4 regions of the Staphylococcus carnosus genome follow, and region 1 is predicted to be linked to each of the others. Evidence: riboswitches for the same ligand, from Rfam matches in the RefSeq annotation. Region 1 holds a riboswitch; each other region holds the start of a gene.
What was found. A riboswitch is a leader RNA that binds a small molecule or an ion and turns the genes downstream of it on or off. The one in region 1 is predicted to bind thiamine pyrophosphate.
Positions count from the first base shown of each region.

Region 1 (8,050 bases):
GGGCTTTTACTTGTGTTGATTATTTACTTCTTGTTAACAGTACTTGCACAAGGTGTAATTGAACAAGGACATATTTCACAATTAGATCAACCATCAATGGCTTCATTACTTGCTCACATTGTCGGACCTTGGGGTTCAACGGTTGTTAATATCGGTCTGATTATCTCAGTGCTCGGTGCATGGTTAGGTTGGACACTCCTAGCTGGAGAACTTCCTTTCGTTGTAGCAAAAGATAAAATGTTCCCTAAATGGTTCGCAAAACAAAATAGTAACGGCGCACCAGTAAACTCATTATTAATCACCAATATATTAGTACAGCTCTTCTTAATCAGTATGTTATTTACAGAAAGTGCTTATCAGTTCGCATTTTCACTCGCATCAAGTGCCATATTAATTCCATATGCATTCAGTGCTTTCTATCAATTTAAATATACGATTCAAGAAGATCGTAAGAGTCACGTTCAATTAGTTATCGGTATCATTTCATCAATTTATGCGATATGGCTCATTTACGCAGCAGGCGTGGACTACTTGTTGTTGACAATGTTGCTTTATATACCAGGACTTTTCGTATATTACACTGTTCAGAAAAATAAAGGTCAAAAATTAATTACACGTGATTATGTATTAATGGGCTTCATTGTTCTTTTCGCAATTATAGGTATTATCCGATTAGCAACAGGTGCGGTTAACGTATTTTAGTACTTGCCTAGGTTAAAGGGTTAATTCTAAAAAATAAATTATTAATATGATTGTGGAAAGACATTGGTTTCAAGATAGAAATAATGTTTTGAAGCAATCATATTTTTGTAAAAAGAACTTTTTGAAAATGGATGAAAATGTTCTGCTTCAGGGTGAAGTGATGCAATTCCTATGTTAGCTGCTGATTATGATACAATGAAATTGTTGAATCAAACAAACTTATTTAATTGCAGGAACACACATCCATTTACAAATAGACAGAGAGATGAGGTGAATGTGTATGAGCAAAGTAACAGAGAATTACCAATCATCTATTCAAACATTATCTAAAATTTTAGAAGTGCCATCAGGACTGCTCGTTCCTCATCTTTCTGAAATTTATGTTCGGAATTATGAAAAGGGACAAGTCATTTATTATCAAGGTTCAGAAGCAGATAGTATTTATTTATTAATTGAAGGCTACATTTCTCGTGAACAGTTGAATGAAAATGGCGATAACTACTTAATGTTGAATCGTGATAGTACACTATTTCCAATCAACCATCTTTTCGAACAAGATCATTACGAGGAGACTTGCACAGCACTGACCGATGCGTTGATTGTACGTATACCTAAAAATCTAATTGAATATTTGAGTAAAAATAATGAAGATACTTTTGTAAAAATATTCAAGTTGTTGCGTCGTGAAGAACAAGTATGTATGAATCGCAATATGGCATTGATGGGACGTAATGCCGAACAAAAAGTTGTTAATACCTTACGTACACTTTGCGATACGATCGGTGACGACCAAGGTGCATATTATGAAATAGATAAAGTGATGACAGTGACATTGCTGAGTAGTTTGGCAAGTGTATCCAGAGAAAAAGCCAGTCATGTTGTCAGGGATTTAAGTAATAAAAATCTCGTGTTAAAAAATTATCAGACTTGGACTATCAGCAAGTCGTTATAAAAAATGAGCAGTTGTCTTATTTTATGGACAACTGCTCATTTTCATTAAGTTTCTAATAAAAGGTATTTTACATATTCAGCTTCTTCTGGTGATTTTAACAGCACCATAATGACATCATTGCCACTTACTGTACCTAATACATGCGGCAATTGCATTTGATCAATACAATAGTTGATTGTACGGGCAAAGCCGGGTTCTGTTTTAATTAAGATATAACTATCTTTGACAATAATTGAATTAACACTATCTTGTCGATATTTTTTGAATGCTTCACGATAGCTTTTGGCAGAATTTTTTTCTGGTAATACATAATATGATTGATTCGCGCCATTTGGGACTTTCGTGACATTGAGATACTGCAAGTCTTTTGCCACAGTTGTCATACTGAAAATCAAATTATATTGTGCCTCCAAAATTTCTGATAACTCACGAACAGTCGAAATTTTATTGTTTTTTAGTAATAATTTAATTAATTCAAGACGTTTTTCTTTGTCCATACCGTCATCCCTCAAATTTATAATTATACATTATTATTGTATTCTATAAGTTGATTGAACTCAATCGTTAGTACCCATATTTTTGAAATTTTAATACTTTATGCGAAAAGTTATTGCGTAAAAGGAGTTGTTGAAAACTAGTTCTTTTTTGGGGAAAATACACTTTATATTGGTGTTGTATATATGTGTAAAGTACATGTATCGACGACCGTAACTATACTATTTAAAAACACAATTAATCTATATAAATTTTAACGATTATGATAGAATAGTATAAATAACATAATCAAATACATCATAGGGGGTGCATCAAGATGATTATATTCATGGAAATTATGGTTATCACCATTATTGCTTTGGTTTTGGAAGAACGCATGACGAAAAATGGAAAATCAACAAGAGCACAATGGTTTAAAAGAATGGCAACAATAGGGGGAATTGTTGTATTAATCACAATAGGGGTTTCATTTGTACAAAATATTGATGCAGTAATAGCAGGATTTAAAGAGGGTTATTCAAATTACGATGGTTTTTAATATATAATGATGAAAGTCAGAAGATAAGCTCCCTATACAACAGACACTAAGAACGTGAATGCTGTATAGGGAGCTTTTTGTGTAGGGCATTAAATTAACTTAGTATATTTTAAATAATAAGAAAAGGTGATTTTGTTATCAACTCGATTATTGATTTCTATTTCATGGATTTTAATAATTGTTGATATAATTTTTCTGCGTGATTGTCATTCTCTATTCCATGTACATTCATGCGTCCATCTTTAAACAACGTCGCTGAATGACCCTCAATATTCAGTAATTTTACAAAGGCATTGGACTTTAAAATATTGCCTGGGAAAAGCACTGCATTTTCAAAATGTTGAGGTTTGAAACGAAATACATAAGTATCACCGCAACTGCCTTCTATCCATTTGGGTTGGGCAATACCAAGGCGTTCGTACTCACCGTTACCGCATAAAGGGCAATCAGGATTTCGTAAATGACTGACATCGATACTTTGTTGTTTTATATTAAAAGGCTCAACAGTAATTAATTTACCTGAAAATCTTTTGCCGGATAAATAGCGCATGACTTCAGCGATTTGATAACTGACCACTTGCATGATAACAGGTGGAATGACACCATTAATTGCGCAACTTTCTGCGGTTTCAGGTGTTTCTTGCATTAGACAGCGTAAACATGGTCCAGTGAAATCAATCGCATAAATGGATCCTTTTCCTCCTACTGCCGCACCATAGACCCATGGTAAATGGAGTTTATGGCACACTTCATTAAATAAAAAACGTATCGCAAAGTGATCCATCCCATCTAGCAGTATATCTGGTGAAGCATCTTTAATCATATGCTCAATATTCGTAGGTGTGATTTCTTGATAAATCGGGTAGATTTCAACATTTGAATTAATTTGTGATAATTTTTCTGCCAGTGCATAAACTTTCGGTTGCATTTCTATTGCATCATTTTCATCATAGAGCGCTTGACGATGTAGATTAGATATTTCTACGATGTCCATGTCTACAATGGTTAATTTACCGATACCCATGCGTACTAATTGTTCTGCTAAATGACTGCCTAATGCGCCAGCACCCATTACCATGATATGGGCATTTTCTAAAGCTTTTTGTCCATCGTTGCCAAAAGGAGTATAGCGTGTTTGACGACTGAAGCGCTCATCTGAGCGTATGTTATTATTAGAATTTTTCTCAGAATGATGCGCGTTATCTATCATAAGAAGCCAAGTCCTTCACTTGGGCTAGAAGCTTGTGCAGTATATTTCACTGGTATACGGCCAGCTTCATAACTTAATCTTCCAGCTTCGATACCTAATTTCATCGCTTCAGCCATTTTAACTGGGTCTTTTGCACGTGATACTGCAGAATTTAATAATACCGCATCTGCACCGAGTTCCATTGCTTCAGCAGCATCTTTTGCAGAACCGATACCCGCATCTACAATAATTGGGACATTTGCATTTTTGACAATATAACTAAGATTCAATGGGTTATTAATACCACGTCCAGTTCCAATTGGAGAAGCTAGAGGCATCACAGCATGTACACCTAATTCCTCTAGACGTTTTGCTAAAACAACATCTTCAGCAATATATGGACAAACGATATAGCCGCGTTCTAATAAAATTTCACAAGCTTCATATGTTGCGATTGGATCAGGTAGTAACGTTTCATCATCACCAATGATTTCGACTTTAATCATATCGCATACACCTGCGTGTTTTGCAATTTCAGCAATACGGATTGCTTCATCGACTGTTTTGGCACCAGCAGTATTCGGGAATGTTACAAAATCTTTCAAATTCACATTTGCTAATGGATTCGGTAAATTTTTATCATATAAATTCATACGACGTACTGCGAAAGTTAAGACATCTGTACCAGAAGCTTCAATCGCTTTTGTTTGAATTTCTTCATTATCAAATTTACCAGTTCCTAATAATAATCTTGATTCCATTTCATATGGTCCTATTTTCAACATCTTATCCGCCTCCAACAAATTCTAATAGTTCTAATCGATCATCTTCACGTACAATTTGATTTTTGAAATCGTCGCGTTGAATTAAATTTTGATTATGTTCTGCAATGACACGTTTTGGATCTAGCTCTAGTGATTCCAAAATGTTTTGGATACTGAGTTCTTCATCAAACGTAAATGGATCGCCATTAATGATGCACTTCATGTTTTTCCCTCCTTAATTTAAAAGGTGCTAATTCTTCTGGTCGTTCATCTGTTTTCAACCATTCTGCCATCAGCTCTCCGATAATCGGTGACAGCAAGATGCCATTACGATAATGACCCGTGATTACCCAAAGACCAGGATTCGTTTCATCCATAATCGGTTGTTCGCCTTGTGTCCATGGTCGTACACCTGACCAATACTTTATTTCACGACTGCTTGCAAGTTCCGGAACACGTTCAATCGCTTCTCGCAATAGCCATTCTTTACCTTCAGTACTAACACCTACGGAATAATTATCGAAGTAACTTGTAGCGCCGATTAAAAAACGATTCGGCGGTTTAGGCACAATATAGCAACCGTTAGTCATAAACAGTGTTTGTTTTAAATCTAAATCTTCATTTTCTACTAGTAAGACTTCGCCTTTGACTCCGCTGACTCTTTCTTGTATTTCAGAATCGGGTGCTAAAAATCCTGCCCAAGCTCCTGCAGCAACTACCACTTTCTCAGCTGTTAATTCACTCATTTCATTTTCATGTTTAATCGAAACGGTATAATGATGATCTTCATGTTTTATATTTTCTACATTGGTATGATTAAAACGTATTACTGCACCATCTGATTTTAGCGAAGCATGTAAGGCTTTTGTATAATGATTGGCATTAATTTGATGGTCATGGGGCACAAACATCATGGCTTCAGAACTTTTGACCAAGTAATGCGTCAATTCACCTAAATCTGTATTACTTAAATCTTGAACATCGTCATCATGTTGATGCAAAAATTCATATTGCTGATGCAAAGCATCTATGTCTTTTTCGTTTGTCGCAATTTTGATAAGTCCGTTTTGCTGATATTGGATGTCGATACCAGTTTCTTTTTCTAAGGCTATGCTTAAATCATTAAATTTTTCTCGTGATTTTAAAGCAAGCCGGAATAAAGGACTGTCTTCTTTAAATTCATTTTGTGCACCTAGCATACCTCCGGCTTTATAAGAAGCATGCTGTCCTTCAATATCACGATCAATTAATGCAATTTGCATACCGCTATCTTTTAAGTGACGGGCAATTGACATTCCAATTACACCTGCACCGACTATAATTAAATCAAACATTTTTTACTCAGCCTCCTTTGCTGAACGAATGGTCTCTAAATCCTGTTCTCTGAAATATGATATTGCAGCAATGCCTGAAAATTCTTTTGGTACAAGATTTAATGTGTCTGCATTTATGCCACCTAATGCAATAACTGGAATATTGACATTTAATACTGACTCGATTTCAGAATTTGTCCTTGGTGCTTTTCCTGGTTTGGATTTAGTTTTGAAAAGATGGCCGAACAGGATATAGTCCAAGTTATGTGCTTTAGCTGTTTGAGCATTTTGGGTGTTATGTGAAGACATACTGACACAAACATCAGGGTGTTCTGCTTTATAGTTGTACGCACGTTCATCTCCTTCACGAAAATGAATGGCATTCAAACTAAGTTTTTGTAGTAAGTCGGTGTCGGTATGGATTGTAATTTTGTCTTTAGGAAAACCTGCTTGAATTAAATTTTCTATGAACTTTGTTAATTCATCTTGTTCCATTGGCGTTCTGAAAATCAATGTATCAATCACTGATTCGATTTCTATATAGTGTATTAAATCTTGTTGGGTTAATACGCGATAGGGCGTTATCGCAACATACATATTAAATACCTTCTTCGATTTAGCCACAAAAAAAGCGCTGTTTCCATATAGGAAAACAGCGCATCAAAAAGTGCAATACGCCACTTTCCTACGCCAGTATGAACTGGATCAGGTTCCAAGAATTTTCTCATCACTATGAGAATCTCAGCCTGTATGAACAGGCACTTCCAGTGGACTTATTGTTATTTTTTCTTTGTTAAGTAATGCGAGAAAGTGCACTAACAAATCGTGTAGCGAAGTATTAATGCAATATATTCATAATCTTAAACCGCATCACCATTACTTTACAAAATCATCATAAAGGAAGTAAGAAGAAAAAGCAACAGGTAAAGAGAAGAGAGTTTATCAAGATAATTTAAATTTTGAAATAGATTGTATTATCTTTCTTTTAAAAGTAAAATGAACTTAGCATTCAATACAACATAATTCATTACTAAATTAATAATAAGGGGCAAATTAAAGATGAAAGTTAAAAGTTTTAAAGTAGGAATGTCAGCAGTTTGTGCTGTTGTTGGTTTTTCATTTTCAGGAATGAGTGGGGAAGAAGCGCATGCGGCTGGAGACTATTACTATAATGGGATGGCAAGCAACAATGAGGCGACAGCTTATCCGAAAGCTAAGAAAATCTCAAATAGCAGCTTAGACATTCATCATATTTCAAATACAATGAATACGAAATATAAAGCGGTAGGAAGAGTAAGTAATAAAGATGGTTGGAAAGGTTTAGGTAAAGACAGTATGGGAACTGGTACAGTTATCGGCAACTATACTTTCATTACTAATGCACATGTGATTGATACTGCGAAAGGTTCTGCAGCTAATCCCAAATATATTTCATTCGATATGGCAAGAGATGGATCTAGAAAACCTTATACTTTTCATGCTACAAAAGTCGTGAAAGTACCGAATGCAGATGTTGCTTTAGTATATACAAAAGAAAAGATGTCTCAGTATGCAACACCATTAAAACTAGCTTCAAACGCACAAATTAATGGACTGAAATATAACACGAAATTATATTCTGTAGGTTACCCTTGGCAGAATGGTGACAATACAAAGACACATTGGAGCAGTTACCGCTTCATCCAAAAATCTTCTAACGGCACTGAATTACAAACGAAAGATAAATTCCGTGCAGGTGCATCAGGTTCACTGATGGTCAACGGCAATTATCAAATCTTCGGTTTACGAACATACGGCTATAATTTATGGGCAAATTCAACAACGAATTACGCCAAAGTAGAAATGGCTGGCGGCGAAGCGATGAATGGTGCAACAGGCAATTTCGTTCGTACACATATTAAATAATAGAATTCAAAAAAGCCTTTGCTGAAAATTTATAGCAAAGGCTTTTTGTTAGAAACTGTATATACTTTTATCATTTCGACGATAGGAAGCTGCATCGTTGTGTGGTTTACATATTGGTTGAACCATCGCAACGAAGACGACGATAACCACCAATAATACCGAAAAGAACCCCTTACTACGCCACTAGTAAGG
Region 1 is NZ_UHCT01000001.1:470,749-478,798, forward strand. It holds gene arcD (arginine-ornithine antiporter) at 1-702, shown strand, start outside; gene DYE31_RS01955 (Crp/Fnr family transcriptional regulator) at 983-1,654, shown strand; gene DYE31_RS01960 (arginine repressor) at 1,699-2,151, opposite strand; gene DYE31_RS01965 (hypothetical protein) at 2,466-2,687, shown strand; gene DYE31_RS01970 (ThiF family adenylyltransferase) at 2,845-3,897, opposite strand; gene DYE31_RS01975 (thiazole synthase) at 3,894-4,661, opposite strand; gene thiS (sulfur carrier protein ThiS) at 4,663-4,863, opposite strand; gene thiO (glycine oxidase ThiO) at 4,847-5,974, opposite strand; gene DYE31_RS01990 (thiamine phosphate synthase) at 5,978-6,550, opposite strand; TPP riboswitch at 6,619-6,729, opposite strand; gene DYE31_RS01995 (trypsin-like serine peptidase) at 7,013-7,858, shown strand.

Region 2 (8,050 bases), 470 kb from region 1:
CTCGCGAAGGTTATATTGTGAGAGATGCAGACCGTTTAGATGCTATTGGTGCAATTGGCATTGCCCGCACCTTCCAATTTGCTGGTCATTTTAATGAACCTATGTGGGTTGGAGAAATACCTGATAGTATTTCTGGAGAATATGACTTAGATGATTATTCTCCTTCAGCAATCAAACATTTTTATGATAAACTTTTTAAATTGAAAGATTTAATGCATACTGAAACAGCACAAGCTATTGCTGAAGAACGCCATCGCTTTATGGAATATTTCGTTGCTCAATTCTTTAAAGAATGGGATTTCACAAACTAAATTGAAAGTTTTTTTGAATTAGTATTGCCCCTATAAAGTTTCACTTTTTAAGTGCCAGCTTTATAGGGGCTTATTTTATCAATCATTTTATTATTTTAAGGAATGAGCCATTATGATATCAGTTTGTGTTTCATCACCCATTTGGAATTTATGTTCTGTAACTTTTTTAAAACCTGAGCGTTTATAAAATTCAATTGCCTTTTTATTTTTTTCCCATACTCCCAACCAAACACTCTTCTTATTTTCGTCAACGGCAAAATTAATTGCAAAGTTCATTAGTTTTTTGCCATATCCGTAGTTTTGATAATTTTTCAAAATATAAAGTCTTTCTATTTCTAAAGAATCTGATGCAATGTCTTCAGTTTGTGCTGAACCCACATTTAATTTTAAATATCCTACGACCTTATCATTGTCGTATAAAAAGTAAAAATATGAGTTGGGGTGTTCTAATTCTCGTTGTAATTTATCATAGGTAAAAGCTTTATTAAGATAATCTTTCAAATTGTCTGGATGATTCATTTCTCTAAAAGTATCATCAAATGTTCTAAAACTGATTGTTTGTAATTCTTTAATATCGTCAGTTGTTACTTTAACAATTTTCATTTTTTGCCCCTCCTATAAAATAACCCTTTTCAAATTTATTCCCTATTTCATCGAAAATAAAGAAAATCAGCTGCAACTTTTATATTACAACTGATCCTCTTTACGATCGATTATTTTTTCTTTTTATTTTTCTTAGATACAACTTTTGCACCTTTAGAATTACCTGAACCGCCGTGTTCTTTTTCATAGGCAGCTATCATTGGCGCTACTTCTTCTTTCGCTTTTTTAGAATAATAAGCATTAGCAATGTATGTTTGTACAATCAAGAATGCCGCACTCACTGACCAATATAAACCAAGTGCAGCTGCAGAGCTTAATGAAACCCAAATGATCATGATTGGAGAAATAATCATCATCATGTAACTCATTTGTTTTTGCTCTGGAGGCATGCTGAATGTAGATACATATGCTTGTAAAAAGTATAAAACACCCGCAATCACTGTTATCCAAATATCAGGTTTTGCTAAATTGAACCATAAGAAATGAGAATGCTCAGTAATGCCGCCTGGTGATGGGTATTTTAATACAAAGAATAATCCCATGATAATCGGCATTTGAATCAGCATCGGCAAGCATCCTAACATGCTTTGCATTGGATTCATATCATATTTCTTATAAACTTCCATCATTTCTTGGTTTGCAGCCATTTTATCTTCTTGTGTACGTGCACGTTGTACTTTTTCTTTAACTGCATCCATGTCTGGTTTTGCAATTATCATTTTCTCACGCATCATATGACTATTTTTATAGTTTGATAACATAAATGGCAATACGATAATACGGATAGCGAGTACCAATACGATAATTGCTAATCCATAATCGTTATTAAAACTAGCACCTAGCCAGTGGATTATGTTATCCATATTTTTTACAAATGTATTATAAAAAAAGCCTGTGCGATTCTCAGGTTTTGAGTAATCACAACCAGCAAGAAAAACCATAATCCCTAAAAGCAAAGGTAATAATGCTTTTTTCTTCATTTTTCCACCTCTATTGGTATTATTCACATAAAAATAATTTTACCATAATCTACGAGAGGTAGAAAACAAAAATATGTGAAACCGTTAACTATTTAAAATATTGTAAGAATTTGTGCACAGTTTCTGTAACATGAGGGCTTCTTGCAATCGCTGAGATAACAGAAACACCATCTGCTGATGTTTTTGCAACTTCTTGCACATTATCTAATGAAATTCCGCCAATTGCTACAATCGGCAAATCTCCGACTTCTTTACGAAGTGTTTCAATCATTTTTGGACCTACTGGTTCACTTGCATCATCTTTAGAAGGTGTAGCGAAAATAGGACCAACACCAATATAGTCAACATATGTTAAATCAGAAGCATTTAATTCTTCTAAATTACCAATACTTAATCCAATAATTTTTCCTTCAAATCGATTATTAAAATCATCTACCGCTTCATCATCTTGACCGACATGTATACCATCTGCATCAATTTCTTCTGCTAATGCAACGTCATCATTCACAATGAAAGGAACATTGTAAGATTTACATAACGCTTGTAATTCTTTAGCAAGCGCTACTTTGTCTTGACCAGTTTTTGCACCATTTCCTTTTTCACGAAATTGATAAAGTGTGATTCCACCTTCTAAAGCTTCTTTCAAAACTTCTTGAATAGTTCTGCCTTCTGGTATATCTTGGGTCCCGCAAATAAAATAGACATTTAAATCTTTAGATTGAAACACTTATTTCACCTCTTCTAAGTTGCAATTTTCTGCAACTGCATCCGAATCAATACGGTAAAGCGCATCAATAAATTGTGTTAAAAATGTGCCCGGACCTTTACTATCACTTAATTGTTCAGCACGTTCAGCTGCAATATTATACACTGACACTGCTTCAATCAAAGTTTCAATTGAAGGATGCGTATTTCTAAATAAAAATGCACCTACAACTGCACCTAATAAACATCCTGCTCCTGTAATTTTAGCAAGAAAATGAGAACCATTACTTAATTTTACGACCTTGTTATCTTGGACAATAACATCTGTTTCCCCTGTTAATATAATAGCTGTTTGATATTCTTTATATGCTTTTTCTGCAATATCGACAACATCCAAATTATCAGCACTATCTGTCCCTTTCATAGTTGCTGTATCATCTATCAAAGCCAAAATTTCTGAAGCATTCCCTTTTATCACTGTTGGTTTAATTTTTTTCAAAAAGTATTTGCAAAAGTCTTTTCGATATTTTGAAGCACCTACAGCTACAGGATCAAATACTAGGGGTGTTTCGGTTTCGTTAGCTATCTTGGCATTTTCCAGCATCGCATGCTCATGGTGTTTTGTTAAAGTTCCAATGTTAATTAAGACACTGCCAGCTACAGGATAAAAGTCTTCAGCTTCTTGTGGTGCTTCACTCATAGTTGGACTGGCACCTAGGCTTAACAAGCCATTTGCTGTGAAATTTTTTACTACATCATTGGTATAACAAATGACTAACGGGTGTTCAGTTCTAATTTGGTCTAAAATTTTATTCATCGTCTAACCCTACTTTCTTCATATACGCAAAATGATTAACTGGGCCTCTTCCTTGGCCAATTTCAGGAGTATATTTAATGCTTAAAGCAATAAAGTCTTTTGCTTTTTTAACAGCTTCATAAATTGTTTTTCCTTTAGCTAATTCGGCAGTAATAACTGCTGAAAAAGTACAACCTGTTCCATGAGTGTGTTTTGTATCATAGCGTTCACTTTCAAATACCTCTAAGCCATCTTTTGTAAATAGATAATCTTTGGCAATATTTTTATCTTCAATATGACCGCCTTTTATGACTACACCTTTACTGCCTATTTCATTAATAAAGATATCACCTGCTTTTTTGATTGCTTCTTCAGTATCAAGTTTGAAACCTACAATTTCTTCAGCTTCTGGTAAATTCGGAGTGGCAACATCAGCAAGCGGCAATAATATTTCTTGCAATGCATGTTTTCCAGCATCATCCATTAATGAATCTCCACTTTTAGCAAGCATAACAGGATCTATCACATATGGAATATCTGGATATTTTTCTAAATAACTGCGAATCAATTCCATCATTTCTTTTGTTGCAATCATACCCGTTTTAATTGCTTGAGGTAATTCATCATCAAAAATACTATCTAATTGTTCTTTTAACCACGTAATATCTAAATTATGAATATGTTGCACCCCTTTTGTATTTTGGGCAACAATGCTTGTAATAGCTGCCATCCCATATACACCACAAGCATGAAATGATTTCAAATCTGCCATGACACCTGCACCGCCTGTAGGGTCTGTACCAGCAATTGTTAAAGCTATTTTAGGTTTGTTCATACTCTCTCTCCTCCAAATTGCCATTTTTCACTTGTATAAGCCATGTTGAAAAAGTTCAATTCGTGCACTGTACTTTGCAAGTAATTTTCTCGCACTTCATTTTTTTCAGTTTCAGACATATTTGCAGTTAATTGATTCATTAAATCATCTAATACTTCAATCAACGGATCCATTTCTGTGTTATAAAACTCAAACCACTTTGCTAAAATCGAGGATTTATTTAAATTCGGATCTTTCATTGCACGCTTTGCAATCATCGCATAAACATATGGACATGGTGCCATTGCAGCAATTGCATACGCTGCGTTTTCATGCGCATATACGTTGTAGTACATATGTTTAATATAATGGTCACCACTAGGCGGCCAAACCTTTTTTTGTACGATTTCATTATAGTTTTCACCAATATAATCAGCCATATATTCATGTGCTTCTACTTCACCATTTACTATAAATTGAATTTGATCAACTAAAAAACGCACACTTTCTAAATCTGGCATTATTGGTATTAATAATGCATAGATATTTGCAAACTCTCTTAAATAAGAAGCATCTGCACGTAAATACTGACGTAAGGCTTCTTTTTTAATGTCCCCTTTTAAAAGTTCTTGAATAAAATGATCTTGATAAATTTCATCAATAATCGGTTGTGCATCTCTCTCTAATGTTTCTGCAAAATTCATTCCTAAATCCTCCAATAAAAAAACTGCAAACCTTCATAGGATTGCAGTTTAATATTTAGAATATTTATTCTGAATATACTACTTTCCTACGTTGGTACGAACCAAATCAGGTTATAAGGGTCTAGTCAAACTATCTCAGCCAAAAGGCGCCCCTAGCAATTTTATAAAGTTTAGTTTTTAATACAATTTAAATGTATCAAACCCCTTTGTGTTATGCAATATTAAAGGGTTGAAAACAAAAAAGCCGAGACAAAAGTCTCGACTAAAGTTTAAATATTAATATGCCCAGTGTCCTGCACCGTTACCATTATCCCAAAGAGTAAGCGCTGCTTGGTCTTGAATATATTCTGGAGCACTAGCTGGGTTTACGCCTCTCCAACCTGCTGGAGCTACTGCATCCCAAGTAGATTGTAAGAATTGGTATTTACCTGCCGCACCTGAATCAGGGTTGATTGCATGGATATCTCCACGAGATTCACGGTATACAATTGCTTGTAATGCTGCTGGAATATTTCCATAGCTACCTGAATTTGATGCTGTATAAGATTGTCTAGGTGCAGTATAACTAGTTGATTGTGTGTTATAGCTGTAATTTGCATTATTGTATGATTGTGTTTGTTGTGTATTATAAGTTTGTGTTTGTTGTGCTACTGGAGCTGCTTGTTTTTGAACTGAAACTGCTTTAGAAGTTGATTGAACTGGTTGTTGAACAGTTCCAACTGCTGCGTAACTCCACTCCCAAAGGGTGTTGATTTAATTCTGCAGGATTATTTAATGCTGTTTCTACTAATTTAGCTTGTTCTGTTGTATTTAACTCAGCCGCATCCGCATTATGTGATGCCACTCCTGTTGCTAAAAATGCTGCTGCCGCTACTGATGATGTCACTAAAAGTTTCTTCATTTAATTAAAATCCTCCTATAAGGTAATTACATATATGATTTATTCGCTGTATTTATAATAGCATTTAGCACAATAACATAGGTTACAATAATATAAACGTTTTGTTTCATTCGTTACATATGTATTACAAAAAGCGGATTCCACTCTTAGAATAAGAACGGAGTCCGCTTTTTGGATGTAAATTATTAAGTTAAATTTACTTTTAAAAAGTAATCGGCTTACCACCAACCGTGAGATGCACGGAAAGCAGTTGCGTTTGAAAGTGAACCATAACGTGAGTTTGCATAATTGATCATACCTTTAGTTTGAGCTGAAACTGATCCAGTTCCCCAACCTTCTTTAGTTTGACCAAGGCCCATGTATCCATTTGGACTTACTGCGTTCGGGTTACCACCTGATTCTGGCATTACAATAGTATTCCACATATCTTCAGTCCCACCTGCAGCTAAGAATTGAGCTTTAGTTGAACCGCCAGTTGAAACTGATGCTGTGCTGTAACTACGTGCTGGAGCACTGTAACTTTGTTGTTGTACAGGAGCACTGTAGCTAGTTGTAGTTTGTGTAGTTTGAGTTGTAGTGCTGTATGTTTGAGTTTGTTGTGCTACTGGTGCAGCTTGTTGTGCTGGTGCTGCTTGAGTTGTTGTAGCTTGTGTTGGTTGAGCTGATGCATTAGAACCTGCTGCTGTGTAATTCCAGCTAAAGTGTTGACCGTCTGATTCAAAATGGAATTCATTTCCGTTATATACGAAATCAATATTATAAGCACCTGCTTGAACAGGGTGTTGGTTTAATTCTGATGGATTATTAAGCGCTGTTTCAGCTAATTGTTGTTGTGATTGGCTTACTTCTGCTGCGTGAGCGTTATGTGAAGCTGCTCCTGTTGCTAAGAATGCGGCAGTGGCTACTGATGATACTACTAATAATTTTTTCATTTAAAATAAATCCTCCTATAAGGTAAAAAGTTTATATGATTAATTTGCTGTATTCATAATAGCACCAAAAAAGTTATCATAGGTTACAACAATATAAATAGTATGTATCAAATTTTACATGAATATTACAAACAAAAAGCGGATTACCATCCATAGAATGATAATCCGCTCTCAAATTAATTGCTAATATTCAAATATAATAAGTCTCTAACTTATGCAGTTACCCATTGGCTTGGGCCAGCTGTGTCATATAATTTTTGAGCTGCTGCATCTTGTACTGCTTCAGGAGCTTCTGATGCTGGTTTACCTTGATATTCTGCAGGAGCTACTGAATCCCAAGTAGTTTGTAAGAATTGGTATTTACCTGCTGCACCTGATGATGAGTTAATCGCATGGATGTCGCCACCTGATTCACGTTGAGCAATTGCTTTTAAGTGATCGTTAACTTGTACGTTTGAACCAGAATCAGCTGATTGTTGAGCTGGTTGTTGAGTTTGTTGTTGAGCTGGTTGTTGAGCTGGTTGTTGAGTTTGTTCTTGTGCTGGTGCTTGTTGAGCTGCTGGTGCTTGTTCTTGAGTAGTTGATTGTGCTGGTGCTTGTTGAGCTGCTGGTGCTTGTTCTTGAGTAGTTGATTGTGCTGGTGCTTGTTGAGCTGAACTGTCTGCATTATAACTCCAACTCCAGTTAGTACCATCTGAGTTAAAGTTGAAGTTGTAACCTGAGTTGTCAAATGCAATATTATAAGCGCCTTCTTGAACAGGTGCATCGTTTAATTGTTGTGTATTATTTAAAGCTGTTTGAGCTAATTGATCTTGATTTACATTGTTATCTTCGGCTGCATGTGCGTTTGCGCCTACTCCTACTGCAAATAATGCTGCTGATGCTGATGAAGCTACTAATAATTTTTTCATTTCTGAAAATCCTCCTATAAGGTAATTGTTTTTTTCGCGTGATTAATATCATCAATTTGCAGTTATAACTATATCATCTGAAAAAGGGATGTAGGTTACAGCCAAATAAAAAAAACAGACTGTCTTTTACGCTTAAATTACGTTAATACATTTTACTTAGGTAGCTAACGGTCAGTTTATAGACTTTCATGACAACGTCTATAGCTAGAAACAAGTTTGCAACTATGTAACATTCATGTAATTATTCAGATAATTGAATTGTGTTTTAGTTTATTTTTACACCTTAATTTTAAGCAGAAATCCCAAAAATTTATCTATTTTCATAATTTCAAGACCCAAAAAAGACCCCACATAATTAATATGTAGAGTCTGGATGAGTATTTTCATATAAAT
Region 2 is NZ_UHCT01000001.1:945,011-953,060, reverse strand. It holds gene DYE31_RS04405 (HD domain-containing protein) at 1-311, shown strand, start outside; gene DYE31_RS04400 (GNAT family N-acetyltransferase) at 402-914, opposite strand; gene yidC (membrane protein insertase YidC) at 1,025-1,894, opposite strand; gene thiE (thiamine phosphate synthase) at 1,983-2,621, opposite strand; gene thiM (hydroxyethylthiazole kinase) at 2,622-3,416, opposite strand; gene thiD (bifunctional hydroxymethylpyrimidine kinase/phosphomethylpyrimidine kinase) at 3,409-4,230, opposite strand; gene tenA (thiaminase II) at 4,227-4,913, opposite strand; TPP riboswitch at 4,980-5,077, opposite strand; gene DYE31_RS12890 (transglycosylase family protein) at 5,190-5,366, opposite strand; gene DYE31_RS12885 (hypothetical protein) at 5,596-5,814, opposite strand; gene DYE31_RS04365 (aggregation-promoting factor C-terminal-like domain-containing protein) at 6,033-6,746, opposite strand; gene DYE31_RS04360 (transglycosylase family protein) at 6,959-7,657, opposite strand.
Region 2: it holds a riboswitch for thiamine pyrophosphate, as region 1 does, so the genes downstream of both, tenA (thiaminase II) here and DYE31_RS01990 (thiamine phosphate synthase) in region 1, are expected to answer to the same signal.

Region 3 (8,050 bases), 1.5 Mb from region 1:
AACGACGAACTTGAGCTGTAACATTGTGGCTCATAATGATTTTAGCGTAATCATTCAAGTACATTTCTGATCTGTCGCTTGGTTGTGTAAATTCAAGTAATTGACTATAGAAGTCGTTAATTACTTCTTCACCTACGTTATCATCAAAATGAATAGCGTAGTAGTATTCATTGTTCAACATATATAATAAATCTTCAAAGTCATCAGTAGGTTGGTTGCTATGATGTGCATAATCAATTACTGACTCTAAATCTTCAAATTTCACGATTACTAAACGTCCATTTGTATGACGTGCACGTTTAGAATGATCAGAAGCATGTGATCTTCTTTGTTGTTGATTACCTTGTACGCTTTCTTCATTTTCATCTTCAAACGATTGTTCTAGTAATTCATTTAATTGTCGGTCGAATTCGTTATTCATATTGTCATCAGCCATATTCATCATTTCTTCATTTTTTGATTTAGAAATGACAACTTCCACGCCTTTTTCAAAAGCATGAACTTGAATCCATAATGGTCCTTCAACTACAAAGTCTTCTTCTTCGTTGATTTCTTCCATCATTGACCAGAAGAATTCTTCGCCACGTTGACGGTTTGTCCATAAATCTTCTCTTTTGAAGCCTCTTGATTCAATATCACCATACGTTATGAAAAGTTTAACTGTTGTGTCATCTACGCGCTCTATTCTCATATCATCTCACTCCTTACAGTCGATGAATAGCAAAACTAGACTTTAGACAAACTTCCTAGAGTCTAGGTATGGTCTACTTTTTCGACAACCTAGAATAGTACCCATATTGTATTAAAACGGTATGCAAATTACAATTTATTTGTTTATAAGTTTGTTAAGTGAAGAGTGACGTACCGTTGACTTATTATACTAACATATTACCCTGTAATACTCTATGAAAACGGTTTGCATTTCAAAATCATAAAAAGCCACAGCACAACTGTACTGCAGCTCCTTACATGGTAATTCAGTTAGAACGTGATTCTTATAAGTCGACCATTCGTTGTGCTTCTTGTAATTGGAACGTACGCACTTTTCTTGGTAAGAAACGACGAATTTCGTCTTCATTATAACCAACTTGCAAACGTTTTTCGTCTAAGATAATTGGACGACGTAATAATCCTGGATTATCTTGGATGATTGTGTATAATTCTTGCAATGGTAAAGAGTCGATATCGACGTTTAATTTTTGATATGTTTTAGAACGAGTTGAGATAATCTCATCTGTTCCGTCTTCTGTCATTTTTAAAATTTGTTTAATTTCATCAATTGTTAAATGTTCTGAAAAAATGTTACGCTCCGTATACGGAATGTCATGTTCTTGTAACCATGCTTTCGCTTTACGGCAAGATGTGCAGCTTGGTGATGTGAATAGTGTTACCATACATCTCACTCTCCTATTATCATGAATTAAATTCATTGATTTTAAATGAATTGGTTAAGGAAATTATTCTAAATTCAAACGCAGTGCTTGTTTATGTTAAGTTAAGTATACTTATCATTTACCTTGGCTATACGCTACAAATTTCTCTTTCTCTTAACTCTATATCTGAATTATACCCACTCTACATTAAAATTAAATGAGAATCGGAAAATTATTTATAGAAAATTTCAAACACATCGACTATTTGATTAATTAGTTCATAGTCTACTTTAAAATCTAAGCAGTATGACATGTAAAAAACTGTCTATGTATATATTTTAACACACCTTACAAACAATGAAAATACTGGTATAATGAAATAAATATTATAATCTACATAGAAAGCGGGCATCAAAAATGGAAACTCTATTTTCAGGAATCCAACCAAGCGGAATTCCGACTTTAGGAAACTACATCGGTGCATTAAAACAATTCAGCGAAGTCCAAGATGACTATAATTGTTTCTTCTGCATCGTAGACCAACATGCGATTACAGTCCCTCAAGATAGACTTAAATTGCGCGAACGTACGCGTCAATTAGCAGCAATTTATTTAGCTTCAGGTATTGATCCGGAGAAATCAACATTATTCATTCAATCTGAAGTTCCTGCACATGTTCAAGCAGGCTGGATGCTAACAACAATTTCTTCTGTTGGTGAATTAGAAAGAATGACGCAATTCAAAGACAAGTCTCAAAAACAAACAGAAGGTATTCCGGCTGGGTTGTTGACTTATCCACCATTAATGGCAGCAGATATTGTGTTATACAATACTAATATTGTTCCTGTCGGCGAAGACCAAAAACAGCATCTAGAATTGACACGTAACTTAGTGGATCGTTTCAATAGTCGCTATAATGATATTTTAATTAAGCCAGAAGTACGCATGCCGAAAATCGGCGGACGTGTTATGAGCTTGCAAGATCCAACTAAAAAGATGAGTAAAAGTGATGATAATGCTAAAAACTTCATTTCTTTATTAGATAATCCAAACACAGCAGCTAAAAAAATCAGAAGTGCTGTAACAGACTCAGATGGCATTATTAAATATGATAAAGATAATAAACCAGGCATCAGTAATTTATTAAGTATTTACTCTAGTCTTACAGACGAATCTATTGCTGATTTAGAAGTACGTTATGAGGGCGAAGGCTACGGTAAATTTAAAGGTGATTTAGCTGAAGTTGTTAAGCAATTCCTTACTGATTTCCAAGAACGTTATGAAAGCTATTATCATTCTGAAAAATTAGATGACATCTTAGATCTTGGACGTGACAAAGCTATCAAAGCTTCTGCACGTACTTTAGAAAAGATGGAACGTGCTATGGGATTAGGACGTAAACGCAGAAAATAACATATTACACACTGAAATGCACCCTGAATTTTAGGGTGCATTTTTTAATCTTACAATTATTTTTAAATTACACAACTTTATATTTATGCAGTAATGAAAACGTTGTATAATAAAATTACAACAACGAATCGGAGTGAGACATCTTGAAATTACATCCATTTAGAATTCTTTTATACATCGCGCTAATCTTATATTTACTTTTTAATTTACTCGTTACTTATCATGCTATCGTAAACTACACTTTGTTTGTTTTATCATTTGTGATATTTGCAAGTATTTTAATTAAAAAGTTATATCATGGCGGTCATTTTCACTTCAACAATAAAAAACAACTGAAAAATCCGCTTCTCAAACATTAAGCTCTATCCAAAATTCGGATGCTTTTTGGATTATCACAAGCCTGATATTATATGTCGAAACAATGTTGCTTGCAGTAATACATCATTAAATAATAAATCCCTCTATTAAGCAGTCGCTGAATAAGCGAAATGTTAATAGAGGGATTTTATATTATTGATAAACTCGACTACCTTGTTCTACAAAATCTTGTGCTTTTTCTTTCATTGCTTCTTTTCTTTCTTTTTCGTCAAAATGATTTTGGCGCAAATCATGTGAAATACGCATTGAACAGAATTTAGGACCACACATACTGCAGAAATGAGCAACTTTAGCAGATTCCTTTGGTAAAGTCTCATCATGGTATTCTCTTGCACGTTCAGGGTCTAACGAAAGATTGAATTGATCAATCCAGCGGAACTCAAAACGGGCTTTACTGATGGCATCATCTCGTTCTGCTGCGCCAGGAAGACCTTTTGCTAAATCAGCAGCATGTGCTGCAATTTTATAGGTAATCACACCTTCTCTGACATCATCTTTATTTGGTAATCCAAGATGTTCTTTAGGCGTAACGTAACAAAACATCGCTGTACCGTGACTGGCAATTTGTGCTGCTCCGATTGCTGAAGTGATGTGGTCATAAGCTGAGCAATATCTGTTGTCAGTGGTCCTAACGTATAAAATGGTGCTTCTTTACAATAAAAATCAGCTAAGTCCTGATTTTCTTTAATTTTATGCATTGGAATATGTCCAGGTCCTTCTATCATTACTTGTACATCATGCTGCCATGCAATGTCTGTTAATTCTCCTAATGTTTTCAACTCTGCAATCTGACTTTCATCATTCGCATCATAAATAGAACCAGGGCGTAACCCATCACCTAAAGAGACTGCAATATCATAACGATTCAGGATTTCACAAATATCACTGAAATGCTCATATAAAAAACTTTCTTCATGATGCGCAAGACACCATTGCGCCATAATAGAACCACCACGGGAAACAATACCTGTTAAGCGATCGACTGTTAATGGAACATACTGTAATAAGACGCCTGCATGAATGGTGAAGTAGTCCACACCTTGTTCAGCTTGTTCAATCAAAGTGTCTCTATAAATTTCCCAAGTCAAATCTTCAGCTACACCATTCACTTTTTCTAAAGCTTGATAAATTGGAACTGTACCCACAGGAACTGGTGAATTTCTTAATAAATATTCTCGTGTCGCATGAATGTTTTTACCTGTAGATAAATCCATAATTGTATCTGCACCCCAATGTGTTGCCCAAACCAATTTTTCAATCTCTGCTTCAATAGATGAAGAGACAGCGGAATTTCCAATATTCGCATTGATTTTCACTTGGAAATTTTTACCGATAATCATGGGCTCTGACTCAGGATGATTGACATTATTAGGAATAATTGCTCGGCCTCGTGCAATTTCATCACGCACAAATTCAGGTTCAACACCTTCACGCAGCGCTACGAATTTCATTTCTTTCGTAATCATACCTTGTCTTGCATAATGCATTTGTGTAATTCGTTTACCGTCTTGTGCACGTTTAGGCTGATATTTAAATGGTGTTTCAACAAATTTTTTATGTCCTTCTTTTTTAAATCCATTATCGATTGATTGAACTCTGCGACCTTCATAACTTTCAACATCATCTCGTGAAAGAATCCAATTTGAACGTAAATCTGGGATACCGTTTTGTACATCCACTTCATACTCTTCTTCATGATAAGGTCCTGCAGTATCATAAACTACAAAAGGTTCATTAACTTGTGTATCATATTCAGTCACAGTATCACTTAATTCGATTTCTCTAAAAGGAACACGGATATCTTCATCCTCACCTTGCTTAAAAATTCTGCGACTTGCCGGGAATCCTTTTTTCAATTCAATTTCATCTTGTCTCATTAAAAATAGCCTCCTCAAATCAATGCTAGGAGGCGTATTTGCCGAAAAATACATGATAAAATAAAAACGCATTCATTTTATTTATGAATGCGCAGAAAAGACTCTATTTTATGACTTCGAAAAAATTATGTAATAACTAACCTATTACAGGAATATACATATTTTCGAGTTTAAATTTCTCTTATCATTTTTACACGCTTCCCTACGCTAGTGCTAACTAGATCAGGTTCAAAGGGTTGATAATATATCTTTCAGCCTATACGGCACCCCTAGCAATGAATATTTAATTTACAAATTTATATTAACATTCATTATTTTAATGTTCAAGTCAATATCTAAAATGAAAAGTAATTAATATCATTCGAGTTTTTTAGCAGTTACACGTTTTCATTTGGATTCAACGGCGCTAATTCCCTGATTGTGTTCATTCTTAATTTATGGCTTTGTACAGGCATATGCAACATCCATTCATCAATCAAACCGCTTCGATTAACCTCATTCAATGTATCAACCACTTCTTCTTTGCTTCCGCTGATAATCCTCATTCTTTTCTCGGTAACTTCGAAGTTTTTTTCTGACTCATTTCGGTATTCATCCACTTGTTGTTTCGTATTTAATACAATTCTGCTTCCATCTTCAAATGTTAATTCGTAATGTCTTTGGGAGAATCTCATAGGCATCTTTTGATTTCCATCTGTTGTCACCACAGCAGGTATCGATACGATGAAACGCCCTTTTGGATAACGTTTTTTATATGCTTTCAACGCATTTTCTAACTCCGACAAATCAGAGTTAATGAAATAAGCATAGACAATACCTGTTTGTGCTTCTGCAGCTTGAATGGCTGAATGTTCACTTGTTCCTAATAAATATACCGGCACAGGTTTATCAGTTTCATCACGATGTGCAGTACGAATACCTTCATATTCACTATGATCAGTAAATTTTTGGGTGTTCAGTTGGTTTAAAAGTGAGAATTTCTCATCAAATTGCTTTAATGGTTTTTGCAGCTCTTCTTGTAATAAATCAACGACTTTTGGATATCCTCCAGGTGCTTTACCTACTGCTAAATCAACACGTTGATGCGACAGTTTATCTATTAAATGAAATTGTTCAATTACTTTTAGAGGATGACAGTGTTGCAGCATAACACCTCCAGAACCAATCCTCATTTGTTTTGTATGATCAAGCAAATACATAATCAGTATTTCTGGAGAAGTTCCTACCACATCTTTAAGATTATGATGTTCAGAGAGAAAATAGCGTGTATAACCTGATTGATCTGCTAGTTGGGCTAATTCTAACGTATGATTCAAAGCTTCTGTTACTGTTTGCCCTTTGTTTATGGGTGTTTGATCTAATATACTCATCGGTAACATGACATTCACCTCAATCTATTTCTTTTCTTAAATGCTAGGTTTGTTCGCTTTTAAAGTCAATTTTATAGCTTTCAGCAAACCAAAAACACACAGCCGAATTGACTGTGTGCTTTATTATATAGATTCTTTTGTTGAAGTGAATTTCTACCATTAAATTTCACTTTATTGATCTTTCTTTTTCTTTCCTGTTTCTCTATCAATACTCTTGTCGATATAGGCATGTTTAAGTGTAGTCTCTCCGCCAATTTCATGGTATACAATACCTTTCAATTGAGGATTACGAAGGCTTGCTGCACCTTGTTGATAAATCGGTGCAACTGGTGCTTCACTTAACATAAATTCTTCAGCATCTTTTAGTTCATTAATACGTTCATTAGGTTTTTTCAATAATGGACCATTCGCTTCTTTCAGCATGTTGTCATATTTCTTGCTGCCCCAACCTGTATTATTTTGAGCATTGCCAGTAGTCATTGTGTCTAAATAAGTCATTGGGTCAGGATAATCTGGTCCCCAACCTGATAATGACATTGAGTAATTCATTGTTAACTCTGCAGTTACACGTTGTTTAAATGGTAATTGTTTAATATTCACAGTTACCCCTGGCAGATTTTTCTCAATCTGTGATTTGATAAACTGTGCTGAAATTTTAGAACTTGGTGTATCTTCAGTGTTCAATGTAAATGTAAATTGGTCTTTACCTAAAGCTTTTTTCGCTTTATCGAGATGTGTTTTTGCTTCTGATTTATTATATTTAAGTGGTGATTTTACTAAATCAGCATAGTCTTTGCCATCTGGAAGAATATCTGTCTTTTTAGAAGTAAATCCATCAAATGGTTTCGAACCATCTCCTAATACATTATCAACATATGCTTTTTTATCAATTGATTGTGCAATTGCATAACGCATATCTTTATTTTTAAATTCAGGCTGCTCTTTTTCGTTCATTTTCAAGAAGAATGTAGAAGCTTTTAAGCGTTTAAATAATGCTGGACTATCTTTATATTTATCAACTTGTTCAGATGTAATACCAGTATTATCTACTGAACCTGTATCATACAAAGATGCACCTGCTTGCTGGTCCTTCAAAATTTTGAAATTGATTTTATCTAACTTAACTGCTTTTTTATCCCAATATTTTGGGTTCTTTTTCATTAAAATTTTGTCTTCCACTTTCCAATCAGTAAGTTCAAATGGACCATTATATACTGCTTTGTCTGCAGTTGTTCCATATTGTTTGCCATATTTCTTCGCAACTTTTTCATTTTGCGGCATATATGTACCGAATGCTAACATTTGGTTGAAATATGGTAACGGCTTGTTCAATTTAATTTGCACTGTATACTTGTCTAGTGCTTTAGCACCTAATTTATTAACCGGCATTTTACCTTCATTAATTTTTTGTGCATTTTTAATATCATACATGATATAAGCATATTCAGAAGCTGTTTGTGGATCTAATGCTTTACGCCAAGCATACACAAAGTCATTTGCGGTAACCGGATCACCATTTGACCATTTTGCATTTTTACGCATCTTGATTGTTAAAGTTTTACCGCCATCGCTTTTCTTAGGCATTCCTTTGGCAATTGCTGGAATAGCTTGGTCTTTTTTATCTAAAGAATATAGTCCT
Region 3 is NZ_UHCT01000001.1:1,962,774-1,970,823, forward strand. It holds gene mecA (adaptor protein MecA) at 1-691, opposite strand, end outside; gene spxA (transcriptional regulator SpxA) at 996-1,394, opposite strand; gene trpS (tryptophan--tRNA ligase) at 1,791-2,786, shown strand; partial or broken gene thiC (phosphomethylpyrimidine synthase ThiC) at 3,297-5,041, opposite strand; TPP riboswitch at 5,224-5,322, opposite strand; gene DYE31_RS09480 (MsnO8 family LLM class oxidoreductase) at 5,419-6,420, opposite strand; gene DYE31_RS09485 (peptide ABC transporter substrate-binding protein) at 6,583-8,050, opposite strand, start outside.
Region 3: it holds a riboswitch for thiamine pyrophosphate, as region 1 does, so the genes downstream of both, thiC (phosphomethylpyrimidine synthase ThiC) here and DYE31_RS01990 (thiamine phosphate synthase) in region 1, are expected to answer to the same signal.

Region 4 (8,050 bases), 260 kb from region 1:
CAAGCGACACCACCAAGAACATTTGCAAGATTCAGTTCATTGAGTCAACCGGCTTCTACTTCTAGCAATGCTAGTGCTCAAACTTTTTCAGCACAAGCAGCACCAGTTGATGCTACAGCACAAGCCGCTCCAGCTGGAACTAACGTAAATGATCAAGTAACTGCTTCTAATTACAAACTATCGACAAAAACAGTTGATGCAAATGATAGTGGTAGCACAGACATGAGTGTTGATTTAAGCGTAGCTGATTCTGTAAAATCAGGTGATTATTTTACAGTTCAATTCCCGAAATACTTAAACTATTTTGGAAACAGTACGCCACAAAGTACTAAAATTCCAGATTTAATGAACGGGGATCAAGTAGTTGCTTCAGGTGCCTTCAATCCTGATGACAATTCTTTAACTTATACATTTACAGATTATGTTGATACTCACGATAACGTGACAGGCAGTTTCAACTTGCCATTATGGGCAGATAGAAATAATGCTAAAGATTCTGGAAATTATCCTGTAACTACAACTGTTGCTGGTGAAGCGTTTAATGATAATGTTCAAATTAATTACAGAACTAATGATTCACAACTATCATCAAATATTGACTCATTTATCACACATACTGACCAAGCAACTGGTGATTATCAACAAGTTATATATGTAAATCCACAAGGCAAAGAAGCTTATAATACTAAAGTGAATTTATATAATTATTGGCCAAACCAAAACACACCGGGTGATAGTTCGGCTCAATTGAATCCTGACGTTACAAGCTACAAAATTTATGAAGTTCGAAATGGACAAGAAATGTACCCAAGTTATTATCTTGATGAAAATAACCCAAATTTAGTTGACGTAACTGATTGGAATAATCAAGATTATAACTTTAATCCGACATATTCAACAGATGCAAATGGCGGAGAAGTTTTAACATTAGATTTCCAAAATTTAACTTCCAATGGTAGTCAATATATTATTGTTTTAGATAGCAAATCAGAAAATGGTAATCGTGAATCGATTAAAACTAGAGTTGAAATGTCTTCTGATGTAACACCTGACGGACAAGGACATAATTATTATACGTGGGATAATGAAAATATATACTTACAAGGATCTGGTGAAGCAATAGGTGATGACACTGATGCCGACGCTGATGCGGATGCCGATGCGGACGCCGACGCCGATGCTGATGCTGACTCAGATGCGGATGCTGACTCAGATGCTGATGCTGATGCTGACTCAGATGCTGATGCTGACTCAGATGCTGATGCTGATGCTGACTCAGATGCGGATGCTGATGCTGACTCAGATGCTGACGCAGACTCAGATGCAGATGCCGACGCTGACGCTGATGGTGATCATCCAGGTGAGCCGCATCATGATACAGATGGAGATAATGGCCATCATGGTTCAGGTGATAAAGAATTACCAGATACGGGTAATGATAATAAACAAGCTGGATTATTCGGTGGCTTGTTTGCAGCACTAGGTTCTGCATTATTATTCGGACGCCGTAAGAAAGATAAAAAGGAATAAAATCATTTAAATAGAGGGCTGGACTTTGTTCCGGCCCTTTTTATACATATAGAAGAAGGGGATTGAACTCATGAATATAACCAACGAAGTTGAACATATTTTACAAAAAGCAGAGAAGGATTTATTAGGTAGAGATTATATTTTGTCAGTTTAGGAAATCCGAATATGAAGGCAACAATAAAGCTTTTGAAACACCCCTCGAATATTAAAAGAGATATCATCAAACAATATGAACAATTTAAGAAGAAAGCAGGGAAATTTCCTGAATGGATTAAAATAGACTTTGTTTATTATCTTGAAGAAGCATCTTTTGATGATGTTAGAAAAGAACTGGAAGACACTAGACGTAATTATGTGGATTTCGGAATCGCATTAGATAGTAATTGGAATCATGCTTTTATGGCTGAAGAGATAAACATTAATGCATTTGTACGTCCAACTAAAGATAAAAAATCTTTTTTCTTATCTGAAGATAATATCAATAACTACTTGAAAAAGTATACAAAACAAATGAACGCATTTAGACATAAAGATTATGAAGGGAAAAATATTACAAAGTTTTATACTAAAGGTTATTTTATCGAAGGAAATGAAGTGTTTGAGTTAGGAGCAGAAGGTCGAGAAAAAGGTCTGAGAAAAGTAACAAATCTTTCTAAAGAAATTGATAAAATGATTGAAACGTCGACGAAGCACTTACAAAATGAACTGGAGCCAAATGGCAAATTTAATTACGGTTACTTCCCGCACTTTGATAAAAAAATCAGCTTTTATAATAACTTGAGACATTCATCATCTACTTATGCCATGATTGAAGGGCTTAACTATTTAGGAGAAGGTGTGACAGTTGCGGAGAAAGCTATTGATTACATCATCAACAATTATCTTTTTGAACAAAGTGGGTAGGTCATATATTTGATGATACTAAGAATATCAACGAAATTAAGTTGGGACAAAACGCAGCATTTATCTTTGCGGTTTGTGAATATCTGCAAATTAAACCTGATCATCCTGAATATTTAGCAGCTGCACAAAAAGTAGCAGAGGGTATCTTAACGATGATTGATTCAGAAACTGCTCAAACTGTTCATGTGTTGAATTATCCGACACTAGAAGTTAAAGAAAAATTCCGTGTGATTTACTACGATGGAGAAGCTGCTTTGGCATTGTTGCGTTTGTACCAAATTGATAAAAATCCTAGATGGCTTGAAACAGTCAAAGCGATGTTTGAACGATTTATTCACTTGAAATATTGGCAATATCATGATCATTGGCTTGGATACTGTACGAATGAACTAATTCAAATTGCTCCTGAACAAAAATACATTGAATTCGGTATTCGAAACGTTTCGAGTTATCTTGATTATATTAAAAATAGAATTACAACATTTCCTACTTTCATGGAAATGTTAATGGCAACCTATCATATTATCGCAAAAGCGCGTGAAAAAGGATTTGGAAAAGTAGTCGATAAATTGATTAATGTTGATGAACTTATTGATACTATCCACACCCGTGCAAATTACCAACGTACAGGTTATTTCTATCCAGAACTCGCAATGTATTTTAAAAATCCTGAAAGAATCTTAGGTTCATTCTTTATTAAACACCATGGTTATCGTGTAAGGATTGATGATATTGAACACTATGTATCAGGTTATGTTCAATATCAACAAGTTTTTAAAGAAGAAAATAATTCATGAAAATAATTCATCTACTGATACTTTGAATTGTTTTGCTATTCGAAAAGCCAAACTTAACTCAAAATCGTATTTATTTTTTCAATTGCATTAATGGTATGTATCAAGACACTAACACTTTTGCTAAGTAAGTCTTGAGACATACCATTTTGTTTTGCAAAGAAATTAATCCTTAACTGTGTATTTGCGTTTAATAAGAAAATAATTAGTAACTAAAAATAATAGTGCAACTACTATTATAGAGGCTTCAGGAAATTTAAGTAATAAATTTCTGGAATCATCTGTTACTCCCACTATTCTAAGCAATAAAGCAAAGAGCACAAAATAAAAGATTCCTACAAAACTTTTCGCCAATACTTCAGCAAACATTATTTTTTCACGTTCATCTTATCGTTTTGATTTCCGACCATTGATATTAGAGATGTTACTAGGTAATAGATTGTGTGTTAACCAAGTCCATAAAACACTAAATAAAAAAATAATAATTATAGATGTGACTTTCATCTTAGAAACTCCTTATACTCCTAAATGCTGTCTGAACGTTGAACCTTCATATTCCTTACGATACAGTCCGCGTTTCTGCATTTCTGGTACAATTAAATCAACAAAATCTTCAAGGCTGCCAGGTAATGTGGGTGGCATTAAATTAAAACCATCTGCTACACCTTCATTGAACCAATGCTCCATTTCATCCACAATTTCTTCTGGTGTACCAATCAATGTTAAATGACCGCCACCCGCATTCAAGTAACCTAATAATTCACGTACTGTGGGATTCGTATCATTAATAATTTCTAATACTGTTTCATAGCGTCCTACAGGTCCGGTGAAATCTTCAACTGGTGGTAAGTCTGGTACTTTTTTATCTAGTTCCCACTCAGTGCAGTCTTGTTGAACGAAAAAACTTAATTGTTTTAATGCTGTTTCAATCGGTAACTTATCATCTAAAGCTGCTTTCTTTTCTAAAGCTTCTTCATGAGTTTTACCAACATAAGTGACTAAACCTGGAAAGATTTTAAGACTCCGGTCAGTGTCGTCTTGTTTAGCAATTTCAGCATCCATGCGCTTTCTGAAATTTCTCGCTTGTTTAATATTCCATGAAACAGAATAAACTGCATCTGCATATTTAACTGCTAGAGCTACACCTTGTTTTGAAGCGCCAGCTTGCATTGAGACAGGTTTGCCTTGTGGACTGCTTGGCGTGGAAAGAGGGCCTTTTACTGCGAAATTAACTCCTTTATGATTAAAAGGCTGAATCTTTTCAGAATCGACCAACTTATTTGCTTCACGATTATGTTTAAAATCTTTTGGATGCCATGATTCAAAAGCAGCATTCATTACATCTGCAAATTCATCTGCAATAGCGTATCTTTCATCATGATTCGGCAACTCTGTCATTCCGTGATTTTTGGCTTCAAGATCTGTCATTGAAGTGACTAAATTCCATCCAACACGTCCACCAGAAATATGGTCGAGACTTAATAATTGTCTTGCAGCTGTATAAGGATTAGAAAATGTACTTGAAATTGTTGAAACCAAGCCGACATGGTTTGTTACTTGTGAAATAGCTGTCAAATTGACAATTGGATCAAACCAAAATGCGGGCATTGTTGTATCATCTTTAGCAGGAAAAGACTGATTATCAGCAAAAAAGACGGCATCAAATAAACCGCGTTCTGCAGTTTGTGCTAACTCTTGATAGTAAGCAATATCTCCAATACGTTCTATACTTGAATCAGGCATGAGCCATGCTGCTTGGTGATGACCAGAACCAAAAATAAGAATACCGATATGCAGTTGTTTATCTTTCTGCTCGGACATTACTTTTCACCTCGGATTAATTATTTTAAAAGAATAATAAAGAGGGAGAATAAGCTCTCCCTAATAAATTTGGTCTATAGAAAAATGTGATTTCGAAAGCACATTCTTAATTCATCGTTAAACCACCATCTACTGTGATGTTTTGTCCAGTAATACCTTTAGCTTATTCTGATACAAGATAAGCTACCGTATTGGCAACATCTTTAGGTGTTGTCACTTTTTTCAAAGGTGTAGATTGTGCAATTAAATCAAAAACTTCTGGTGTAGTTACAGCACTTGCATCTGTTGTTTTCAAAAGTCCTCCTGAAACAACATTTGCTGTAATACCATATTGTCCTAATTCAGCTGCGATATTGCGTGTGAAGCCGATTAAAGCAGCTTTTGCAGTAGTGTACTCATGGTATGGAACAACAGGATTTTGATAAAGGTTAGTTCCAATGCTTACAATGCTTCCGCTTTGATGTTCAATAAATTGAGGAACGACGCTTTGAACAACATTGAAAGCTGCTTTTAATGTGCCGTCAATTTGTTGTTGGTAGTCTTCCCAACTCATATCAGGGAAAGCTTTTTGTGCTGTTGGATCAAATTTAAATCCAACAAGTGCATTATTGACGACCGCATCAATTTGACCAAACTTCTCAGTTCCTTCTTTTACTAATTGGTCTACTTCTTTGCGATTAGTTACATCTGCTTGCAATGCAATAGCTTTTTCATTTCCAATTTCTTGCGCGAGTTGTTCAGCAGCTTCTTTACTTTGGTTATAATCGATGATGATGTTGAAACCTTGTTCAGCAAGCGTTTTGCTGATTACTTGACCTAGCCCGCGTGCACCGCCTGTTACGAGTACTGTTCTTGCCATATTCATCCGCTCCCTTTTTCTATAAATGAACATAAAAAATACGCATGATTACTAAAATCAGCGTAGGCAGAGAGCAGTCTGCACTCTGTATAAAAACAAATCAGAACATACTGCGGTTATCTCACACTTTCCTACGCTAGTTTCAGCTAGATCAGGTTCAAAGGGTCTGAGGAAATCCTCATCTCAGTTTAAAAAACACCCCTAGTGCGTATTGTTTTGTTACTTTCAATGTAGCTTGATTTTGTAAGCGTGTCAAGAAAGGCTATAACTAACATTTGAAGCGTGAAAACAAGATAGTGAAAGTGTTATGATAGAAAAGAATTCTAGCAGATAATTTTAGATGAATGGAGGGATTTGAATGTTCTGGTTAGGAATGTCATTCCCAATCTTGGCAGTAGGTTTCATTGTGATGGCTGTGCGTGAAGAAAAGAAACGTAAAGCAAAACAAAAAGAAAAACAAGCAAAATGGGAAGCAGAAAAAGCTCATGAAAACGGTGAGCCGTCAGATGAATCTGCAAATCATCATTCGAATGCCGAGAAAGAAGTTAAACATTAATTGGATATATAAGAGAAAGGCTAGCTGTACGGCTAGCCTTTTTGTTTGTGATTGAAGTTGTAAAGTTTGATTTCGGTAAGTGCAATAATCGAACCAACGCCTATTAAGTATATTAAAATTTGTAACCAAAATGAGATGAGCATAGGCGAAATCATCAAATCAAATAAAAACCAAATAAAACCTATTATTAAAAGTGTAAGATGGATTCGATTGAAAATTTGTTGAAAAGATTTTTGAGCAAAAGTCCATGCTTCTGATGACTTCAAAGATGATGGTGTACGATACCCGATTAGCATATTGCGTTGATTTACAATATCTTTGTCGATGAAACGAAAAATTAAGCACTTGATGGCTAGGACTAGTAACGTGATGCCGAATAATAACATGATGAAATCCTCTTTCTTATATTTATTCTAAATATAAAGTAAAAAGAAAAATAATACAATATGTATCGTATTTTTTGGTTAGTGCTTAAAATATACATTTAACTATTAATATCAGTTTTCTTAATAGAAATAGAGAAATAAATCAATGTCATTAATATAAGAAGTGCGATTGCAATGTAAATACTAGCTTGTGCATAGTTAAGTAGTAATCCGAATATTAAAAAAGACAATGGCATAAGTGATTGTACTATCGATTGGTTTAGAGAAAGGATACGTCCTTTAAACTCTTCTTTTATAAAGTTTTGCATATAAATAGAATAAGGAATATTCACTAATGGCAACGATAAACCAATGATAAGGTAGACACTAAATAAAGTGATAAAACCGATAGTTGCAGTAACATTAAATAATAATGCAATGCCTAAAATTAATACTGCAATAAACTGCATTAAGACAGCAGCTTGAGTCGGTCCTTTTAATTTATTTTTAATTGGAAAAACAGAAAACAGTAATGAAATTACAAACATCCCTACAGTCAGTGCAGACTCAATAATACCGAATTGTTGAGAAGATAACGCCATGGTTTGTACGGAAATGACTGGCACACCGACAATAATTGAGTTCACTAAGAAGTTTAGGATTAAAGCAATACTCATGAATTTTAATAACACTTTATCGTTAAGTAAATAAGTGAATCCTTCTTTGAAATTTTCTAAGAGCTTTGTTTCTTCAACAATAATTACGCGATCCATTTTTAAATAGAAAATAAAAATGACAGAAACAGTTTCAGTTAAAATATTGAGTATAGCAAGGCTTTCGATACTCATAAATGCAATTAAAATACCACCAATAATAGGGGCGAGAAAACTAATACCTGAATTGTATGTTTGCCTTAAAGACACAAAGCGTTCCATATCTTCTTGGGAAATGTGTTTGATATTTGCATTTATAATTAAACTGATAGCACCATCTGTTAAATTGAGAATAACACCTAAAATAACGATATAAAGAAAAAATGTATGGAACAAAGGGATGAATAGAATTAACGCAACAATATTAATAATTTGAGAAATAACGACGATTTTTTTGTTGTTATATTTATCGGTCCAAATGCCAAATAAAGGTTGGCTCACTATTGAAGAAATTCTAAATAAATAGAGTAAATGGAAGTAGTTTGAGTGTTTTGCAATATATAGAAAGC
Region 4 is NZ_UHCT01000001.1:215,133-223,182, forward strand. It holds gene DYE31_RS00945 (Ig-like domain-containing protein) at 1-1,530, shown strand, start outside; partial or broken gene DYE31_RS00950 (poly(glycerol-phosphate) alpha-glucosyltransferase) at 1,672-3,230, shown strand; gene DYE31_RS00960 (hypothetical protein) at 3,393-3,596, opposite strand; gene DYE31_RS00965 (LLM class flavin-dependent oxidoreductase) at 3,744-5,048, opposite strand; gene DYE31_RS00970 (3-oxoacyl-ACP reductase) at 5,212-5,907, opposite strand; TPP riboswitch at 6,019-6,120, opposite strand; gene DYE31_RS00975 (hypothetical protein) at 6,266-6,463, shown strand; gene DYE31_RS00980 (SdpI family protein) at 6,496-6,849, opposite strand; gene DYE31_RS00985 (MFS transporter) at 6,948-8,050, opposite strand, start outside.
Region 4: it holds a riboswitch for thiamine pyrophosphate, as region 1 does, so the genes downstream of both, DYE31_RS00970 (3-oxoacyl-ACP reductase) here and DYE31_RS01990 (thiamine phosphate synthase) in region 1, are expected to answer to the same signal.